2 regions of the Shewanella vaxholmensis genome follow, and region 1 is predicted to be linked to the other one. Evidence: riboswitches for the same ligand, from Rfam matches in the RefSeq annotation. Region 1 holds a riboswitch; the other holds the start of a gene.
The links. Region 1 has a riboswitch for thiamine pyrophosphate ahead of thiC (phosphomethylpyrimidine synthase ThiC). Riboswitches for the same ligand answer to the same signal wherever they lie in the genome.
Positions count from the first base shown of each region.

Region 2: linked by a shared signal. The riboswitch ahead of Q4Q46_RS17095 (TonB-dependent receptor) and the one ahead of thiC (phosphomethylpyrimidine synthase ThiC) in region 1 are both predicted to bind thiamine pyrophosphate.

Region 1 covers NZ_JAUOEV010000014.1:122,985-130,460, forward strand. The annotation lists gene Q4Q46_RS13425 (bifunctional hydroxymethylpyrimidine kinase/phosphomethylpyrimidine kinase) at 1-500, opposite strand, end outside; gene thiC (phosphomethylpyrimidine synthase ThiC) at 503-2,608, opposite strand; TPP riboswitch at 2,810-2,908, opposite strand; gene Q4Q46_RS13435 (hypothetical protein) at 3,076-4,266, opposite strand; gene trhA (PAQR family membrane homeostasis protein TrhA) at 4,774-5,457, shown strand; gene Q4Q46_RS13445 (tRNA-uridine aminocarboxypropyltransferase) at 5,575-6,138, opposite strand; gene Q4Q46_RS13450 (NUDIX hydrolase) at 6,332-6,862, opposite strand; gene Q4Q46_RS13455 (tRNA (adenine(22)-N(1))-methyltransferase) at 7,129-7,476, opposite strand, start outside.
Region 2 covers NZ_JAUOEV010000022.1:23,912-31,387, reverse strand. The annotation lists gene Q4Q46_RS17115 (DUF6279 family lipoprotein) at 1-651, opposite strand, end outside; gene Q4Q46_RS17110 (phosphotransferase) at 798-1,946, opposite strand; gene pnuC (nicotinamide riboside transporter PnuC) at 1,946-2,599, opposite strand; gene Q4Q46_RS17100 (hypothetical protein) at 2,646-2,906, opposite strand; gene Q4Q46_RS17095 (TonB-dependent receptor) at 3,013-5,247, opposite strand; TPP riboswitch at 5,302-5,427, opposite strand; gene Q4Q46_RS17090 (Crp/Fnr family transcriptional regulator) at 5,625-6,305, shown strand; gene tsgA (MFS transporter TsgA) at 6,373-7,476, opposite strand, start outside.

The DNA.
Region 1 (7,476 bases):
TCAAGCACATTGGGCGTGATAAGTTCGATTAAACCTTTGAAAGGCTTAAAATCTAAGGCTGATTTGGCCGCACTTTTTATATCCTGATAGTTATCTACTGCTAATGCATCGCCACAACTGGCGACCATCACAGGATCAACAATCACAGGCACAAATGGATAGTGGATTTTAAAACTCGCGATCCAATCTGCCAGCAATGCCACTTGAGTTTGATCTGCCAGTAAGCCGATTTTAATTGCTTTGGGTGGCAAGTCGGAAAGTAAAGTCGTCAGCTGAGCCATTAACATCGCCGCTGATACGGGCTCGACTAAAGTGACCGCCACTGAGCTTTGCGCCGTCACTGTGGTGATCACGCTGCAACCGTGACAGCCCAAATCTTGAATTGTCGCCAAGTCCGCCTGAATACCGGCACCGCCGCCACTGTCTGAACCAGCTATGGTCCAGACAAACGCGGGACACTCGGTATTCATGGGCACATTATCCCCATGAATACCCAACATAATTAGGCTTCCTCAGCTTCGGCGACAAGCTTGTCTTTCACGTGATAGATCTCGGCGCCCGAAGCAGCAAACTCTGCCGATTTTAGCGCCATTGCCGCTTCCAACTCCTGCGGCGTCTTGACTGTGACTTGCATGGCTTGGTCAGCAGCTTCAACTTGATCCGCCTTCGCTTGTGTCGCCTCTAAGCCAGCGGCATAGGCGCGCACATCTTGGGTGATTTTCATCGAACAAAATTTAGGGCCGCACATAGAGCAAAAATGCGCGACTTTAGCGGATTCCTGCGGTAAGGACTCATCGTGATAAGCACGTGCAGTTTCAGGATCGAGTCCTAAGTTATATTGATCTTCCCAGCGGAATTCAAACCGCGCCTTTGCCAGCGCATTATCACGAATTTGCGCACTCGGATGACCTTTCGCCACATCGGCGGCGTGGGCGGCAATCTTATAAGCAATCAAGCCTTGCTTAACATCTTGTTTATTCGGTAATCCTAAGTGTTCTTTTGGTGTGACATAACACAACATAGCGCAGCCGTACCAAGCAATCATGGCCGCGCCTATGCCGGAGGTGAAATGATCATACCCAGGTGCGATATCGGTGATTTGCGGGCCAAGGGTGTAAAACGGTGCTTCATCGCAGTGAGCTAACTGCTTGTCCATGTTCTCTTTAATGAGCTGCATCGGGATATGTCCCGGCCCTTCGATAATGGTTTGTACGTCGTATTCCCACGCGATTTTGACTAGCTCACCTAAGGTTTCAAGCTCTGCAAACTGGGCAGCATCATTAGCGTCGGCAATCGAGCCTGGACGCATACCATCACCTAAAGACAGGGATACATCGTAGGCAACGCAAAGCTCACAGATCTCACGAAAATGGCTGTAGAGGAAGTTTTCCTTGTGGTGACTCAGGCACCATTTGGCCATAATTGAACCGCCGCGGGAAACGATCCCAGTAACGCGTTTAGCCGTCATCGGCACGTAACGAAGCAGCACACCAGCATGAATGGTAAAGTAATCAACACCTTGTTCCGCTTGTTCAATCAAGGTATCGCGGAACACTTCCCAGGTTAAATCCTCTGCCACGCCGTTCACTTTCTCCAGCGCTTGATAAATCGGCACTGTGCCAATGGGCACTGGCGAGTTACGGATGATCCACTCGCGGGTCTCGTGAATATAACGACCCGTGGATAAATCCATGACCGTATCTGCACCCCAACGGGTTGACCAGACGAGCTTTTCCACTTCTTCCTCGATGGAAGAGGTCACCGCAGAATTACCAATATTGGCATTCACTTTCACCAAAAAGTTACGCCCAATGATCATAGGTTCGGCTTCGGGATGGTTAATATTCAGCGGAATAATCGCGCGGCCACGGGCAACTTCGGCGCGGACAAATTCGGCGGTAATCGGTTCGCCGACTAAGGCACCAAAAGCTTCGCCCTTAGATTTACGATTGAGGATTTCATCCTGTACTTCGGCAAGTGCCATGTTCTCGCGGATCGCCACATATTCCATTTCGGGAGTGATAATCCCTTGACGGGCATAGTGTAATTGACTGACTCGTTTACCCTGCAGCGCTCTGCGTGGGCGGACAATTGCACTCGAACCTGCCTCAAAACGCAGATGGTCTAAACCATCATCGGCGAGTCTTTGTTGGGTAAAATCTGAGGTGGCACAGGGTAATTGCTCTGTGTCGTTGCGGGCTAGGATCCAGTTTTGTCTTAATTTACCAAGACCTAGACGCACATTGATGTCGGCCTCAGGATCGGAATAAGGTCCGGCGCAATCATACACGCGGATTGGCGGATTTTTTTCCATGATTGGCGCATCATCTGTACCGCCGATAAGCGTGTCAGTCTGCAGGATTTGCCGCATGCCAACGCGAATATCGGCATTGGAACCTTCGAGATAAATCTTTTGTGAATTAGGATGTTGCAGCGGCGCTAACGTATCGATAAAGGCTTGAGCCTGCGCGCGGGTTTCGCGGCGACTCGGCGCCTTAGGCACGATTGATTGACTAGCCTCAGCCGATTTATTAGGGATTGTCGATTCTGGCGCTGTGATTTCTATCGCATTGGCAGCTACAGCTGGGTTTTGGTTTGAACTGGACATAAGCAATCTCACTTTAAAAAATGGAGTTGCTTGTCTGGAGAATTGAGTTGTTGATAGCTGGACATGGCAATCAACTTTTGTGGCCAACACTGGCGTCAAAAATTGAGTTACCCTGCTCAATAACAATTAAATCTAAACATTAATGCTTAAAACACTGCTGAGTAAACAGGTGTTAAAGCCGTCTATTTTTGCGATTTAATGTGTGTTATTACGCTTGTTTCCTTCGCAGGTTTTAACCTGATCAGGTTCAACGGATCCCGAATAAACGGTCTCAGCCAAGAGGCACTCCGACAAGATGAGTGCGCAGTATAGACAGAAGCGGCAGCAACAAACAAGGAAAAAAGCAATTAAAAACCTTAACTGCCAATCCAAAATAAAGATTCATAACTATTTGTTTTTAATTGATTATATAAAATAAAGCTAAAGAAGTTATAATTGGCGTGAAAATAGATCATAAAAGAAAGTCACTATTTATGGGGTTTGAGCATCATTTTATTTAATTGAGATTGAATGGCATCATCAATAGCTTGATTGATTTTTTTGCCACTGCAGCCAAATGGGAAGCCTAAATTTTCTGCGTAAGGATTAACTTGAGTGCCGACTTGTACCACGCGATAACACGTATCACCTTTACGCACAATACGATTTGGATCTAAGGGTAAATCTAGGCTCGTTGTGCCACCGAAATCATCGGCGTTAGGGACAAATAACACTTCCATCTCAGGGCTCATTTCACTCATATTCGATTTCCGGGTGAATTTATCGGCCTGTTCAATCACGAGATCATCGAGCTCTTGCTCGCGCTGACGTTCAAAATATTGCTGGGTGAATAAACTCATACTTGAACTTGTCGCTATTGTGCTCTCACCTTCTGCTGTGGGCGAACTCTTAGCGCCAAGCTGCGGCTTTATTTCTGTGGTATCAAGCGTATTAGTTAGTTTTTTTGCCGTCACTTCCGCGGGCTGTACTTCACTTGGGGCACTTGATTGAGATTGGCTCGATTGAGTGATGTCCAGTTTAACCGTATCTGGCTTCACTTTTCCCTGATCTACTTTTTCAGGCACGACCTTTTCAAATATTGGCAGAGGCTTAACTTGAGTTGGAGGCGTGGGAACAGTTGTAGGCGTAACAGAACTTGTCATCTCAGTCTTATCCTCGGCCTTGCTCTCTGTTTCTAGCGCAGCGCTTTCAGCCTTCTCTACCGCGAGAGCATAAATAAAATAAGCTTTGAGCGCCGTTACTTTAGGGCCCCGACTTTCTGTTTCTGTTAATCCAAAGGGATTTAACTGCGGGCGCCACAAAATGCAGATAAGTAAAAATAAACACACATGCACTAAGATCACAAAAAATAACAGGCTTAATCCTTTGAAATATGGCTGACGAGCACGCAAAACGGATCCCGCCCCCAATGTCTGAGCATAGGTTTGTAACGTACAAGACAGTTCAAATTGGGATTCTAATTTAGACTCAGATGCCAAAGCATCACCCTGATCACTGAGGTGATCATCAAATGCAATAAAAGTCTCGCATTCTGGCGATGTGACCGATGACGATGTGACCGAAATAGGCAAATCACTATCAGCATCATCTCCAATCGCTATTGCTGTAGGAGATACTGTCAATAAAGGCGCGGCTTTGGGTTGACGTTGAAAAGGCAAAATCCATCCTTAGGTTTTGTGTAGTCTCAATTGATTTCGATGATGCTTAACGTGGAACAATTACACTCAAATCCAATATCAATCCAATATCGAGTTGCTGAATATTGAAAGAGAATTATCCAATGATTGCATTTACTTGCGAGTGCTCAACGCAGATTAGAGGAGGCAAACAGGGTAAAGTTCAACGCGAATGCAACACGTTACAAGCGCAGTGCTTACGCTAATGCTGAGTAAGACACTTGTCAGTTGAGACAAATAAGGCTGGGAATTGAGATCACAATCGCGCTAAATTGATGGGAAAATGCTTGCTAACTCTTACGTCTTAAAGCGGATAACATCATCAATGCGATACACTGACGGGAATGCAAGACGGCGTAAAAAAGATAAAAGGTGAAAACAATAGAAGCCAATCATGAAATTCAAGCTTACAAGTGTACGCTTAAATATGGTGATTTATTTTCCTAACTGATAGACTCAGTCATTATCGTTTGCGAGTGTGTATCTACCATGTCGAGTCAAAGTGTTATCGAACAACAAAACCCAGCTAACATCCCTGCTAAGTCTGGGCCGTATAGTATTAAAGAAGAAATCGCTAATAGCGTATCCCATGGCTTAGGCGTCATCGCAGGCATAGTGGCATTGGTACTGATGTTACTCAAAGGGCAAGATCATCTAACGCCAATTCAGCTAACAGGCGTTGCCATTTATGGTGCGAGCATCATAGTGCTTTTTCTATGCTCGACCTTATACCACAGCGTTAGCCATTCAGGCTGGAAACATAAACTTAAGATCGCCGATCACTGCGCAATTTACTGCTTGATTGCAGGAACTTACACACCTTTGATGCTGATAAGCCTACAGGGGACGCAATCGATAGTGATTTTAACAGCGACTTGGTCGCTTGCGATTGGTGGGATCCTATTTAAAACGCTATTTATTCACAAATTCAAAAAGTTAAGCTTAGTCTTGTATCTCGCCATGGGTTGGCTATGTGTCACTGTGATGGGCGATTTAACGGCGGCCATGTCGGAGTTGGGTTTTAATCTATTGATCTTAGGTGGGTTATTTTACACCTTAGGCGTTGTATTTTATGTTGGAAAACGTATTCCATTTAACCATGCCATTTGGCATTTGTTTGTGCTTGGCGGTGCCATGAGTCACTTTCTGTGTATTTATCTGACTGTTATTTAAATGGCTATAATTTAAATGACTATGACTTAACAGATGGTGATTTATCTGTGAGTCAAAGCTAAAAGTCGTTAATTATCTATTCAAGCACTTCCTTGAACTCTCTCTCGAACATCGCAATCAAGCACGGCTATTCAATTCAGTAAACAGCGACGCTAATAGCGCCGCTTGTTCTGCTCTGACACAGTGGCGCCAAAGCGCAATAATGCACTCTGCAGTGCACAAGCCTCCTTCTTGCTGATTACGCCGCAATATAAAGGCGGATTCAGGCATAAGTGGCGGCAAACTGACTCGTGCAGCCGTTTTAAGATAGGGGCTCTGGCGGAGCATCTTACGCGCCTCCTGCCAGGTTGCATCTAAAATCACCACTTGGTTAGGCATTCGCTGTTCCGCTATCACTGTAGATTGCGCTGGTGCTAACAAGGCTTGTGCGTTCGAGAGCACTGGCTCAGCTAAAACCGTATCTAAAGCATTATGATCAATGGGCACAGCAGGCTCAGTATCACTTGCTGGAAACAACAGTTTAGCCTGCTGCGATGCCAGCATAGCCACTAAATCGTTATCAGGTGCCGTTCTCGACCAGACGATGCTTCTCACCTCTTCAGGGAATGCGGCTAACGCGAGTTGACCAGTATTAGTTTTGCGGGTTAACTCGCGTTCGTGGGTCAATAAAATAATCTGCATTGCCTTCCTTGCTGCGGCAAAAGAATGAGAAATAGCATTAAACATCTACTGTTGTCAGCCACAGGCTCGAAGCAGTATCAGCTTAAAAGATCAGGTTAAAATAACGACGTTTAATCGCCAACCAAACCCTGCTCACTCAGTTATGTGTGAAATAAAATCATATATTAAACACATGATTTAAAAATGATAAAACTTACAAACATTCCAACACTATCTGTTTTAGCAGAAAAGTTTCACGTTCTATTGATTGGCCTTTATGGGGATGATTACGCTGAATATCTTCATTATGGGCGATAGCTTGATGAATATTGAGCCATTGAGGTCGCATGCCATTTTTAATCTCATGGGCTTCTAATCGAGTCTCACCTAAACCACGCTCACCCAGTGTGATGTCAATACGGCACACATAACAGAATGACTCCATGTGCACTACATTCGCTCCTTCACGGTACCAAGGTCGAAACTCTTCATAGCGACCAAAGGGCGCTAACACTTGAATGTCTAAGGCACCGGTTTCTTCCTGAAGTTCGCGGATCAGTCCATCTTCGAGACTCTCGCCATCATCAATTCCGCCTCCGGGTAAGCTGTAGTCGCGGTATTTTTGGGTATAAAGTAGCAAAATGTCTTCACCCGATAACACTATCGCGCGGGCAGCTCTGCGGTAAAAAACGCGTGCCGTCTGTAGGTTAACCGCAGGATCTTGGGTGGTTCTCAATAAACGCATCGTCGTAGCCATTTGCCGAAAAGGAGTCGCAGCATAAACGAAAATGTGCCAAATGCAGATCAAAAACTGTAGCAGAGGCAATAATCACACTCAGTCCAGTCCGAGTGATTGATAGATTTTAGCGATTACAAGCTTAATTATTAACGGCTTAAGCTAAAATCGTTTTACCCATGATGTTAAGATCGCGATGCATCATCTCTTTCGCCTGATTCTCATCTTAGTTGCTCATCTTTGGTGCCCATCGTAATGTCCAAGCTGAAAAATGCTCAAGAGCATTCAAACTCACTATGCTCACTTAAGAGCTGGGCCAATTGCTGCTGATAGGCATCAATAATCGCTGGTGTTTGCTTATGCGTGGGCATGCGTTGGTAATGACCAATCACCTGCGACAAATAACGCTGCGCTCGTCGCAAACTTGCTTCATCTAGCATCTGCCACATTAACGAACCCGTAGCACTGATAGGCAGACCATTTGGAGCCGCGATAGTACTGACATTGAGGATTTCGTAGAAACGTTGATTCTCTTCCAATAAATGTTCCGACTTAAGCCCTAGCCCTAAGGCAGTGAGTGATTGCCTGACATAATAATTATGATGCACGGGACACAAAATAAA
Region 2 (7,476 bases), on a different contig from region 1:
CAAACGCTCGGTTAATAGCGCTTTATCGGCGCGCTGGCCAAGGGCGACCTCAAACTGACGTAACCATTCGTGGCGATACTCGAGCCACATATCTAAGGTGGATAAACGCTGTTGATTATACTGATGAATAAGCTCTTTTTGTTCAGTACTCACGCTGCCAAGCCAGTCATCAAATTGCTCTTGAAGGTTTTCATCGGCCTCTTTTTGTAACTGCGTTGGGGTTTTGCCGGCAAACTCTTTGACAAGCTCCTGCTCATCTTCCCGTAATTTGGCGAGGATTTGCTTCACCTGTTCATCGGACAAGGACATTATGATGGGCAGTAACTCTGGCAAGGCAAACTCAAACAAACGAAACCAATGCCGCTTAGCAATCTCCACATGCTCGGCCCATAATACTGGTGTTAAGGTATTGGTTTTGATGAGGCTTTCGACTTCGGTTAATTGCACCACATAATGGGACAATTCTTTGGATTGGTGCCAGAGAACAAATTTCTCAATGAGGGCGTCAAATGCCTTTTGCTGCGGTTTATCTAAGGTAACGTAGTCCTCTTGCTCCCAACCGATGGCCCAATCGAGGAAATGGTAACTGAATTTAGTGGAACAGGCGCTTAAGCCTAAGAGACACACAAGTAGCATCACGCCTTTTTTCATACTGAATCATCCATCCTAGAACTGTTACTAATATGACGCTTGAGCCTATATAAAGTTGCCTCTTATATCAAACAAGTTTGTCTAATAAAGGTTTTTAATATGTTAATACTTTGCCTGCTTTAAATCGCCAATCGTGCCGCTAATCGTTATGATGCTTGGGTGATGAGCGGCCAAAAACAATCAAACCATGCGAGATAGTCGGCGCTACGACTGGGCTCCGTTTGCGCTGCCATCAATAATGCCCAGTAGCAAGCAAATACCCAGTACATGTCAATGGCGGCAGGCACGGCCGCTACGGCGTGGGACGTGACATAGGGATGTTGACTCAGATACTGCGTCACTAACTCGTTTTGCTGGGCTGGCGTTAACGCATGGGTCGCTAACACTACGGCTAACTCACACAGTGGATGCGACGCCGTCGCATACTCAAAATCGATACAATACAAGCGGTTGTTTTTGAGTAACAGATTGTGGGGATTAAGATCGCGATGGCAAAACTGCGGCTTAATTAAACAAGCCGCTAAGTCATCACACCAATGTTTGATGTCGATTTGAATACCAAGCAGCTTAGCCACTCGCTCACTCCAATCGTGCGTGAGCGCAAGAGATGCCTGATAGGCAAGCATCTGCTGGTGATATTCCTGCCATTGCTCTGTGATACTAATGGCATAAGAACCTGTGGGCAGTTCCCGCAATTGCAGCAATAATTCCAGCAGTAAATTCGCAGCTGAGTTGGGATGCTTATCTTGCTGTATTGGCATCAGCCAAGGTTCAGGATTTAAATAAGCTTGTTGTGAATAGCCGTGATATAAAATACCCAAAGACGACTGCCCCAGCACAAAATCAGCGGCACTGGTTTGGCGCTCTAAGGCAGGCCAATGGATGAAGCGTTTACGTTGAAAGCGTTCGCTATCAATCACATTGTGTTCAATTACTGCACACTCTGCAACGCTCGCTACAGCACTTTCGATAAGGTCACTCTCAATAAAATCACTGAGGTAGTAGCGCTCATCTTCACTCACCCACAGCAGTGCTGGGGCAAGTTTAGCTTGGGCGAGTTGTTGCCAGTAAAAACGCTCCTGCTCGCGGAAGCAAAAACTGTCCGCCGCATCGGCATTGACCCGCAGCACATAACTGCCTGCAGGCGTAGTGATCTTGTAGTTATGATTACTCAAGCCGCCGGAAAGCTCGCAAATGCTCAGCACTTGCTCAAGTCCAGCTCGTTTGAGTATGGGCAAGAGTGCGTTGAATGATTCGCCCGCTGTGTATTGCATGGCTGCGATTACATCGAGCATTAACTGAGTAACTTCAAGGCATTGGCCTCACGGGCGTCGGCTAACGCAGTGCGCCACAGGAAATACCCTACTACAGCAAGCCCCACATAGAGTACGAATAATAACGAGGTCAGCATCAAGCCTTTGCTGAGATAAAGGTAAATCGACACTATGTCGATAACGACCCAATAGAGCCAATTTTCAAGTACTTTCTTCGCGACTAAATAGGTCGTCATCACAGCAAAACAGGTCGTGGCCGCATCTAAATATGGGAATGCGGCCTGAGTATACGTCGCCATGCCGTGACCGACTAATAACGAAATAACGCCTGTCACCGCGATCAGTTTCAAGTGAGTTTTCAGCGGCCAAGTGGTCACTTTGACCCCTTGATGTTTATCGCCGCCTTGGGTCCAGAGCCAATATCCATAGAGCGCCATCGCCATATAATAGATATTCAGCACTGACTCCATCAGTAACGACACCTTCCAAAACAACACAGTGTAAATGGCGGTACTGGCAAAGGCCGCCGCCCAGCACCAGACGCTCGCCTTCATCGCCAGCAGTAGATATGCCATGGCTAGCAATACCGCCAAAGCTTCCCATGCGGTCATCACATGGACTTCACCAAAGGCCGCATTCATACTCTCGACCATGGTTAACCATAAATCTGTCATTGTGTTGTTCTCACTGCCTATTTATCGCGTATGTGACGGTAAAGCGTTATTCGCTGTGGGCTAAATTAAGCTCACCACCGATAAACTTACACACAAATACTGCCTTGCCCCACTTCTCATGGGCGGCTTGCATCTCGGTCGCCAGCATAGTCATCACATCTAAATAATCGCCGCACACTTGTGTTGCCATCGCATTCGTGACGCGCTCGATATGAGGATAGCTATCCACCCGGCCAATGAACCACTTAATCGGATCGAGGTAGTTCTCATTGAAGGGATACATGCTAATTTCTGCGGTCAGTTTCATTTTAATTCCTTAAATTTGAGAGAAGCTGCAGCCCTTACACTGGACTACAGCTTAGTCATGAGTTAACCCAATAGGCTCATAGTGATATGTGCTATTACATGAGCTTTTACATAAACTTAACGTTAAAGCTGACGCCAATCTGACGCGGATCACCGTAACGAATATATTGCTTTTCTGCCCAGCCATTATCAGGCTCGTTACCGAAGTAGAAACCGCGCACACCGTATTCTTCATTGAACAAATTACGGCCCCATAAATAAGCCGACCATGCACTCGCCTCATAGCCCACGCGGGCATTGACGATAGTGTAGGGCTCAGAGCGGGATTCATTGCTGTCGGAATAGTAAAACTCACTCTTACCGCTCAGGTTTAGGTTAGCAAACCAACCCGAATTGGCACGATAAGTCCCACCAAGGCTGTAGGTAAAGTGTGGTGAATGGGCCAGATCGCGGCCAGTTAAATCCACCTCAGTGCCATATTTGTCCTGATACTGATAATCGCCGTAGGCGGTTTCTAACCAACCTAAGCTTGAGTAAATTTGTAGATTATCCGTGGCATACCAGGTCGCATCTAACTCAGCACCATAGTTATTCGAACTGCCTGCGTTTTCGGTGAACAAAATAAAACGCTGTGGTTTATCAGGGTCTTGCTGGGATGCCGCCACCTGTTGATCTTGTCTGTCCATATAGAACAGCGCCAGATTAGTATCGATTAGCCCCGCTAGCCAATAAGATTTAAGGCCGACTTCATAGTTATAAAGCGTCTCAGTACTGAACTCTTTTTTATCGTTCAGTTCGACAGGCAAAGTCATGTTAAAACCGCCCGCCTTGTAACCGCGCGCGACACGGACATATGCGTTGTGTGAGTCATTCAGCACTTTACTCACTGCAATATGACCACCCCACATGGTTTCGCTCGGGTCGAAATTATCGTTATTCGTATCTGAGTAATGGCTATTGCGGCGCTCTAAACGTAAACCCACAGATAAGGCATAATCTGAGCCCAGATCCGTATCGAGCTGACCAAACAAGGCATAGTTCGTCGCTTCATACTCAGAGTCTAAGACTTCATCCGGCCAAGTATTGTATTCAGAATACAATTGGTTATCTTCTTTCAGATTCATGGCGTACACACCAAGCAACCAATCTGTGCTGTCCGCAAAAATTCGGCCCTGCTCGGTAGAACTTAAGCGAAACTCTTGCGACGCGGTTTTACGCTGACCCGTTTTATCCCAAAAATAATCATATTGGCACGGCGCCAGATTGCCATAGTCATCACTGCATTGCTTAGAAGCCCAATACTCTGGGTTCGACCAATCGCCATCGTAACTGTAATGGTGATCGGTATTCGCAAAGGACGTTAACGAGGTCAACTCAAAGGTTTCGGCGCCAGAATAGGTCGCTTTAAAGCCTGCGCCTGTGGTGCGCTGGCTATCGACACCCGGTTGATCCGATGTCGTCTGGGTCGGTGAATTGGTTAAACTCCACACATCGTAGCCATTATCAAAATCGGCGTGCAGCACAGTTAAATCAAACTGCAAATCGTCAGTCGCATACCAGCGCAGCTTAGCGCGGCCGCTGAACTCATCGCGGCCATTGGTATCGTCACGACCTAAATAGAGGTTGTCGTGGTAGCCATTTTGTTGATGTTGCTGCAGTGACACACGATAAAGTAGCTTGCCAGAATCCGTTAATGGGCCAGAACTGAAACCGCTAAACGTGCGTAAATCATCATCGCCTAACGAGACTTCTGCACCATGTTCAAACACATCGGTGGGGTCGTTACTTTTCAGATAAATCAGTCCCGCTAAGGCATTCGCGCCATAACGTGTGCCCTGTGGTCCACGTAGCACTTCGACCTGTTGTAGATCGTACATGCTCGACACCATGCCAATACCGGATAAATCGATATCATCTATGATGTAACCTACAGAAGAATTAGGTGCACCTTGGTATTGCTCTTGCTCACCTACGCCGCGAATTTGAAAATATTTAGGCCGCGAACTTCCACCTGACCAGTTAAAGTTGGCGATAGAATTGAGCAGATCTTCAAAGTGCTGCGCGCTTTCATCTTGAATTTTTTGACTGTCGATAACGGTAATGCTGGAGGGCATTTTTTCTAAACTTGAGCTGCGAAAATCCGCCGTCACCACCATGACTTCCATCTCAGTGCTGGGATCGGGTTTATCGATAGCATCTGTTTGTGCAAATGCAGCAGAGCTCAGCGCAGCAGCAATGGCTAATGCCAGCGGCGCTCGGGTTAAAAACAAGCTGGGCGATACGGTTGAAAACGGGGAATGACGTTTTGACGTGTTACTGTTTAGCGTTTTACTGTTTAACATAGGACCTCAAATACATAGTTTGAGATCCGGCAACGAATAAGCGATTCAGAAGTGTGCTGTTGATTGGCCCATTCCTACGCCGGTATTAGCCGGATCAGGTTCTAAGGGTTCGTCAACTGACATCTCAGTTTGCAGTAATCAATGTAAATTCATTCGCTGCAAACACCCCTTGGCGGCGCCTAGTATACATGACGGAAATAAAAAGTGGGCACTCTTATCTCTGCGATTCAATTAAATGTCGCGAAAACCACGGCCTTTCAGTTCGTATGATGAAAATATCTTTAGTAGCCGCCTAAATCCTTTCGTCCATTTGACCGCCTATCATGATAATGCTATAGAAGGTCGCAATTTCGAAAACAGTAAGAGGATCATAGTCGATGCAGCTAAAACCTTTATCGAAAGGACGTTATAGCCAGCGATGGGAGCAAGACTATCCACTTATTGAAGCGGTTGTACTTAGCTGTATCAGCGAAATAAAAATGCTCAAAAAAGGCGCTCACCTCATGACGCAGGGGGAAGCGATGGCATCACTTGTATTGGTGAAGCAAGGTCGCGTATCACTCGGCCATACCGCGAGAAATGGTCGGTGTTTTCAATTAGGTACTATTGATTGTGATTCACAGCTGTTTGGCGAAATGGAGTTCTTCACCCAGTACCACTGTCAACTAGACATTATTGCCAGTGAACCCTTAGAAATCACGTTGATTAGCGCTGAAAAACTGCAACATTACCTCGGTCAACACCCTCAACTCGCGCTATTTTTCGCTAGTGCAATTGCGATTGACTACCAAGACACAGTGGATATTTTTACTCGGCGACTGCTCTATCCCATCAGTTATAACGTGGCATTTGATATTTACCATGAATACTTAAATGACTTGCCCGTAGATGGCTTTAGTAAACGCTATTTAGAGGCTGAACGATTTGGTACTACCGACCGAGTCTACCGTCGGGCACTACAAAATCTTGAGGAACGAGGCTTAATTGAGCGGAAAAAAGATGGCATTCGGATTTGTGATCTCAACGCACTCAAGAAATTTGTTGAAGCAGGCATATAATCGCTTTCAGCATAACCCACACTCGACTTAATTTAACAACCGAGTGTGGGATGGATGCACAGGTAAATTAACTTACCGATGGCGAGTGTTGTTCCATAGCCGATTTCATCCGACTTGAAACGATCAATAACATAAATATCGCTGCGTAAAGCAAAGGAATCACATACATCACTGTTTGTAATCCGATAATACGTTCAAAGAAAGAACTGATGGCTGGGCTAAACATCGCCCCTGCACTTCCGCTAATAAGAATATATGACACATTTTTGCTGCTGGCTTTTTTTACAAAAGACACGCCATAAGCAATAAATGCATTATAAAGCGCGGCACACACAAAACCGTAACCATAGGTTAAATAAGCTATCCAATTAAGATTATTGGTACTGACAATGGCAGAGGTGAGCACCATAGCTAAAGCAATAATACCAACTAAGAAATGGTGAATTTTTACACGAGTCACAATCACAGTCGAAATTAGGGCACCAATTAGCGCAGCGGACCAATACTGGGTAATAATATTACCCGCCTCTTCAAACGGAATATCAAATTTTTGTTTTACAAATAAAGGTGCCCAAGTTAAAAATGTATATAATGCGAGCATCCCTAAAAATAATCCAATACCCCCGCTAATAATTCCAAAATTCCACTCAGATTGTTGCTTATCTTCTGTTGAAGAAGACTGCTCACATATAGAAAAATTAGTGAATAATGTAATAATGACGGTACCTAACGCGACCAAACCTACAGCTAAATAGCTATAACTCCATGATAGTGAGCTTGTTAATGCATAAGTTGTTATCAATGGAAAAATAACACCTGCAATATTAAAAGTCGCATCCTGCACTACTAACATTGTGCTTTGTAATTTCTCTTGCCACACAGACACCACAATCGTACCAGCAATACATAGACCGATACCGCCACAAAAACCAATCAAGGTCATTGCCACCATCACAACTTGTAGGGAATTGGTTAGATGTAAAGCCAGAGCAGAAAGAGCAACCAGACTGTAACTTATCAAGGTCATTCTTTTGATACCCATTTTTTCAATAAAGAAAAATGCTGCAATCGTCCCCGCGAGTGCACCACCATTGAGCAATGAAAAGATTGATGCAACTTCGTTAACATTAGCAGCAAATTTCTCAGCTATGGGTTCAATCAACATCCCAAA